Regions from separate parts of the Bacillus sp. iso_77 genome, predicted to be linked through region 2. Evidence: riboswitches for the same ligand, from Rfam matches in the RefSeq annotation. Region 2 holds a riboswitch; the other holds the start of a gene.

Region 1 (3,414 bases), 200 kb from region 2:
ATCAGTCCTTTTGCTTGTTTGTGATCATAAATATGAAAGACGTAATTTAAATTTCCGTCACCGATTTCAGTACATGTCAAATGACTGCTCTCCTGAATCAAGCCAAGTCTAATGGCAAGTGCAACTGCCGAACTTTCTGTTAATTCTTCATATGATGCCGTAAGTGTAACCAATTGTTTCCCCTCCAAATCATATAAAAAAGCCTCTTTCTCCTGAGAGAAAGAGGCTTGATGGCGTGTATGCTCGAAGCCTCTCTTATCTCTCAGCACATACGTCTGATGGAATTAGCACCGTGCCCTATAAGACAATGAATTGTCTTGGCGCTGTACTTGCTGCGCCCCACTTCACAGTGGTATTAACGGTCGGTTGCTGTTGGGGTCAAAAGGCCAAATCCCTCGCCCAACTCTCGATAAGAGAAATCAATATGTAATTGTTTCATGTCTGCTTGCATTTCTTAATTCTAGATATTATCAGAGCTGCAGTTCACATGTCAATCTTTTTTCAAAATTGCTTTACAATTCATAAAACAATCCATTACAGTGATTGTATTGTCACGTAACTTGAATAGAAGGTGAAAAAATGGAATTCCAGCAATCGGATGTATTGAAACATTTACCGAAACAATTTTTTGCGTCGCTTGTACAAAAAGTACAGAAAAAAGTGCAGGAAGGGGCAGATGTGATTAATTTAGGTCAAGGAAATCCTGATCAGCCCACTCCTCCACATATTGTGAAAGCGATGCAGGAAGCGGTAGCAAAACCTGAAAATCATCAATACTCCTCATTCCGCGGGACAGCGAAACTAAAAAAAGCTGCAGCTGCTTTTTATGAAAGAGAATATGGCGTCACGCTTGACCCAAAGACAGAGATTGCCATCTTATTTGGAGGGAAAGCGGGACTAGTCGAATTGCCGCAATGTTTACTGAATCCAGGTGATACGCTGCTTGTTCCAGATCCGGGCTATCCTGATTACTGGTCAGGCGCTGTGCTTGCCGGAGCTCGCATGGTCACAATGCCTCTTCTTGAACAAAATGATTTTTTACCTGACTACCACAAATTGTCAGAGCAGGATAAGAATCAAGCAAAATTGATGTACTTAAATTACCCAAATAATCCGACTGGTGCGACTGCAACCCGGACATTTTTTGAAGATACTGTTGCGTTTGCGAATGAAAATAAGATGTGTGTAGTCCATGATTTTGCATATGGCGGCATAGGATTTGACGGCGAAAAGCCCCTTAGTTTCCTGCAAATAGACGGAGCAAAAGAGACAGGTATTGAAATCTATACATTGTCCAAAACGTATAATATGGCTGGTTGGAGAGTCGGTTTTGCAGCAGGGAATGCCTCTGTTATCGAAGCCATTGAGCTTTATCAGGATCACCTGTTTGTGTCACTGTTTAAAGCAACTCAAGATGCAGCAGCAGAAGCACTTTTAAGCGATCAAACGTGCGTACAAGTACAAAATGATCGGTACGAAAAAAGACGAAACACTTGGATTGCTGCATGCAAAGAGATTGGCTGGGACGTCAGTGCGCCAAAGGGCTCGTTTTTTGCTTGGTTAAAGGTGCCTGAAGGGTATACATCGGAAACTTTTTCTGATGTATTATTAGAAAAAGCACATGTTGTTGTTGCACCCGGGAATGGCTTTGGTGCTCACGGTGAAGGCTACGTCAGAGTCGGACTTTTAACAAGTGAGGAGCGGCTAAAGGAAGCCGCTGATCGTATCGCTGCCTTGCAGTTATTTGAAAAAAAGCCATTGACAACGTAAAAAAATGGTGCGATAATTCAGGCAATATTTAAGAAAATTGAATATTCTTATCAAGAGTAGGCAGAGGGACTAGCCCAATGAAGCCCGGCAACCGACTTCCATGAAGCACGGTGCTAATTCTTGCAGCAAGCGCTGAGAGATAAGATTCGGATGAATGAGACGAAACCTCTTTAACGCGCTGATCAAGCACTTAAAGAGGTTTTTTTATTGACCATATACAGGACGCAATCGAAAGGGGATTCCTAGTGAGTGAACTACTGGCAACATACGTACTAACACATCTAGAGGATGAACAAATAGACCGAAAAGCAGAGCAGATCGCACTTGGGTTAACGGTCGGGTCATGGACGGACTTGCCGCAGCTCAAAAAGGAGCAGCTGAAAAAACATAAAGGCCGTGTGGTGAGCGTAAAAGAACAGTCTCCCGCAAATGGTAGTCTGTATCAAACAGAGGTGACCATTGCTTATCCTGAGGCGAACTTTTCAGCTGATATACCAGCGGTGTTGACGACGATTTTTGGAAAGCTTTCACTGGATGGGAAAGTAAAGCTCGTCGATATCGAATTTTCGGAAAGGTTTAAAAGCTGTCTGCCAGGACCGGTATTTGGCATTGAGGGGATACGAAAGAAAGTAGGCGTGTTTGATCGGCCGCTATTGATGAGTATATTTAAAGGCGTGATCGGTCGTGATATGGAGGATTTAAAAGAACAGCTCCGCTTACAGGCTTTAGGTGGAGTAGACTTCATCAAAGATGATGAGATTTTATTTGAAAGCCCATTAGCCCCTTTTGAAGATCGAATCAAGGAAGGAAAAAAGATATTAAAAGAAACATATGAAGAGACAGGACATCGCACGCTTTATGCTGTTAATTTAACTGGTAGAACTTTTGATTTGAAAGATCGAGCAAGAAAGGCAGCCGAACTCGGGGCTGATGCGCTTTTATTCAACGTTTTTGCGTATGGACTTGATGTCATGCAAAGCTTGGCTGAAGATCCAGAGATCCCATTGCCGATCATGGCACATCCGGCAGTGAGCGGTGCAATGACATCATCTCCAGACTATGGATTCTCGCATTCTCTTCTTTTAGGCAAATTAAATCGATATGCTGGTGCTGATTTAAGTCTTTTTCCCTCTCCTTATGGATCAGTCGCCCTTCCGAAAAAAGATGCCATTGGCATTTTCGAAGCATGTGTGAAAGAGGATACAGTTCAACAAACATTTCCTGTCCCTTCAGCAGGCATTCACCCGGGAATGGTGCCGATCTTAATCAAAGATTTTGGACTTGATCATGTCATTAATGCAGGCGGGGGAATTCACGGACATCCGCGGGGAGCAATTGGAGGAGGGAAAGCCTTTCGTTCGATCATTGATGCGGTGGTCAAAAAAGAGTCTATCGAAGAAAAAGCATCAACTTGTCAAGACTTACAAGCAGCACTTGATCTTTGGGGAAGGGTAGCAGAATAAATGAAAAAACCAATTGTATGTTGTGATTTTGATGGTACGATTACGAAAAATGATAATATCATTCGCATCATGAAACAGTTTGCTCCGAAAGAATGGACGAAATGGAAGGATGGTGTTCTAGCAAAAGAGATCACGATCCAAGAAGGCGTCGGGCAGATGTTTCAGTTACTGACGAGTGATC
Region 2 (3,414 bases):
GGTCCTGCTGTAAAACCTGTTGCCATCCGAATGGTGCATGAGGTCAGTCAGGCCGTTTCTATTCCGATTATTGGAATGGGCGGGGTGCAAAGCGCTGAAGATGTACTTGAATTTTTACTAGCTGGCGCAAGTGCGGTAGCTGTTGGGACAGCCAATTTTGTGAACCCATTTATTTGCCCGGAAATCATTGATGAACTGCCGAATGTGTTAGCGGCTTATGGGTATTCATCTGTAGAGGAATGCATCGGAAGGAGCTGGAAACATGAAGCACTTGCCCATCATCGCGCTTGATTTTCCGTCAGGACAGGAGGCGCACGCCTTTATAGATCGTTTTGAAGGCACTCCATTATTCGTAAAGGTCGGCATGGAGCTGTTTTACCAAGAAGGTCCTGCCATTATTGATGCACTGAAAGAAAAAAATTGCCGTATTTTCCTTGATCTGAAGCTTCATGACATTCCAACAACTGTGCAAAAAGCGATGAACAGGCTTGCTGCACTTGGTGTTGATTTGGTGAATGTGCATGCAGCCGGCGGGAAAAGAATGATGCAGGCGGCCATAGAGGGGCTTGAAAGCGGAACCCCTGCCGGGCAAAATCGCCCAGGCATTATTGCAGTGACCCAGCTGACAAGCACGTCAGAAGATATGATGAAAAAAGAATTACTAATTGACCGCCCATTGCAAGAGGCTGTGCTTCATTATGGACAATTGGCATATGAAAGTGGACTTGATGGTGTGGTGTGCTCTGTTCATGAATCAAAACAGCTTCATGAACAAATCTCTCCTTCCTTTCTCACTGTGACACCAGGAATTCGCTTACCAAATGATCAAACGGATGACCAAAAGCGTGTGGCGACACCTGCCTTTGCCAAAGAACAGGGTGTTTCACAGATTGTTGTGGGAAGATCGATCACAAAAGCCACAAACCCAGTGGAAGCTTATCAACAAATTTTGAAAGAGTGGGAGTGACTGCCGGATGAAAACGAAAATCGCGAAGCATTTATTACAAATCAAAGCTGTCTCTTTAAAACCAGACGAACCATTTACATGGGCGAGCGGTATCAAATCACCGATTTACTGTGACAATCGCCTCACCTTGTCTTATCCTGAGGTCAGAGGGGACATTGCGGAAGGTTTAAAAGACTTGATTCTCACTCATTTTGAAGGAGCGGAAGTTGTCGCAGGTACAGCTACAGCTGGCATTCCTCATGCGGCATTAGCAGCTGATCGTCTGAATGTACCGATGTGTTATGTAAGAAGTAAACCAAAAGCACACGGAAAAGGAAATCAAATTGAAGGAGCCGTATCACCTGGACAAAAGGTGGTTGTCGTAGAAGACCTCATCTCAACTGGAGGCAGCGTTCTTGAAGTTGTGGCTGCGCTAGAAGAAGAAGGCTGTGACGTACTCGGAGTTGTTGCGATCTTCACTTATGGACTGCCAAAAGCAGCTGCGGCTTTTCAAGAGAAAAACATTCCCTATGTCACGCTGACAGACTATGACACACTGACAGAAGTGGCACTTGAGCTAAAAGCAATTGAGCCTTCTGCTATGAATAAACTAAAACGCTGGAGACAGGATCCTTCGTCTGAATCTTGGATGGAAGAAACGGTCTAAAAAGCTTGTCTTGTTTTAAAAAAGCTGTGCTGCACTGCACAGCTTTTTATTTGGTTAAAAATAGTAAAATAGACTCAAATTTAAATAAAAACTAATCCTATCAATAAAGTCGGGTTGACTTTTGTTTGAATTGTGTTAATATTTAATACAAATTAAAACTCTTATCCAGAGAGGTGGAGGGACTGGCCCGATGAAGCCCGGCAACCTGCGATTTGCAAGGTGCTACTTCCTGCAAAATGATTCTATTTTGAAAGATAAGGAAATCGTGAGCTTCCTCATCTTTCTTTCGGACTGAAAGAAAGTTTTTTTATTTTAACGGTGAGGAGGAAGAGGAGATGGAACTGAAACAAAACCAGGATGAGGACTTAGTGAAGCATATGCAAGAGCTGATTGGGGATATGAAATTCGGTTCAATTACGTTGATCGTTCAGGACGGTCAAGTGATTCAAGTGGAAAAAAATGAAAAAATCAGATTAAAGTAGTGCGGAGAATAGCAATAGAAGCAGTACTCCGGAAGGGGAGAAACAATGTTAACTTATGAAAATTGGCAAGAGCCGTCCATTACATTTCAAGAGGACGATTTGTATAAAGGGGCCCTATCTGTGCTGAAATGGGCGTACGGCCACTATGGTGATCAGCTCGTTTATGCATGCAGTTTTGGCATTGAGGGCATTGTCCTGATCGATCTTATTGCGAAAGTAAAAAAAGATGCAAGAATTGTCTTTTTAGATACAGGTCTGCATTTCAAGGAAACATACGACACCATTGATGCAGTTAAGGAAAGATATCCTGGTTTAGACATCGTGCTGAAAACACCTGAGCTGACGGTGGAAGAGCAGAATGAGCAGCATGGTGATAAATTATGGGAAACGAATCCTCAAAGCTGCTGTCATATGAGAAAGGTCATTCCATTGCAAGAGGCACTATCTGGCTATCCGGCATGGCTGTCTGGTTTAAGAAGAGAGCAGTCGCCTAAACGAGCAGGTACGAACTTCTTAAATAAGGATGAAAAATTCCAATCAGTCAAAGTATGTCCGCTCATCCACTGGACGTGGAAGGACATATGGAGATATGCGTCTAGAGAGGATCTTACTTATAATCCGCTGCATGACCAAGGATATCCAAGCATCGGGTGTGCACCTTGTACACAGCCGGCATTTACTGCTGATGATTTGCGTTCTGGAAGATGGTCAGGGACAGCAAAGACTGAGTGCGGATTACATGAGTAAGGGAGCATAATGTATGGAAATCGCCGCAATTTTATTTAGCTTATTCTTTGCTTTAAATATTGGCGCAAGCGGAGCAGCCGCTTCGATGGGCATCGCATATGGTTCAGGTGCGATCAAAAAGCCAATATACGCGCTCAGCGTTTGTGCAGTTGGAATATTAGCAGGTTCAGTGATTGGCGGCGGCGAGGTCGTCAAAACGATCAGCTCCGGGATTATGCCTGAATCTGTCATCACACTTGAAATTGTGTGTATCATCATTGGCTCGGCCGCATTATCACTTTTCATAGCGAACCTCTTGGCCATTCCTTTATCCACAAGTGAGGTCACAGTAGGAGCTGTGGTCGGTGTGGCAGCCGCATATAAAGTGCTGTATGTGAAATCGATCTTAGTCATTGTCTCTTTTTGGGTGATTATTCCGATTGTTGCCTTTGTTTTTACCTTTGCTGTTGTCAAAATCATCAGATTGTTCCCTAAACGGACATTATCCAAAAAAGGTACATTGATCTTATCTGTTGTTTTGATTATCAGTGGGTTTTTAGAAGCATTTTCAGCCGGCATGAACAATGTCGCCA

Evidence for each region. Region 2 has a riboswitch for S-adenosylmethionine ahead of AC0VYC_RS07525 (YezD family protein). Riboswitches for the same ligand answer to the same signal wherever they lie in the genome.
Region 1: another riboswitch for S-adenosylmethionine. It lies ahead of mtnW (2,3-diketo-5-methylthiopentyl-1-phosphate enolase); the one in region 2 lies ahead of AC0VYC_RS07525 (YezD family protein).

Annotation. Positions count from the first base shown of each region.
Region 1 is NZ_CM149683.1:1,282,088-1,285,501, forward strand. Features, by position in the region: gene mtnK (S-methyl-5-thioribose kinase) at 1-173, opposite strand, end outside; gene AC0VYC_RS06500 (pyridoxal phosphate-dependent aminotransferase) at 580-1,770, shown strand; SAM riboswitch class I at 1,815-1,916, shown strand; gene mtnW (2,3-diketo-5-methylthiopentyl-1-phosphate enolase) at 2,016-3,233, shown strand; gene AC0VYC_RS06510 (2-hydroxy-3-keto-5-methylthiopentenyl-1-phosphate phosphatase) at 3,234-3,414, shown strand, end outside.
Region 2 is NZ_CM149683.1:1,480,586-1,483,999, forward strand. Features, by position in the region: gene AC0VYC_RS07510 (dihydroorotate dehydrogenase) at 1-291, shown strand, start outside; gene pyrF (orotidine-5'-phosphate decarboxylase) at 263-967, shown strand; gene pyrE (orotate phosphoribosyltransferase) at 975-1,613, shown strand; SAM riboswitch class I at 1,772-1,874, shown strand; gene AC0VYC_RS07525 (YezD family protein) at 1,949-2,095, shown strand; gene AC0VYC_RS07530 (phosphoadenylyl-sulfate reductase) at 2,141-2,842, shown strand; gene AC0VYC_RS07535 (inorganic phosphate transporter) at 2,856-3,414, shown strand, end outside.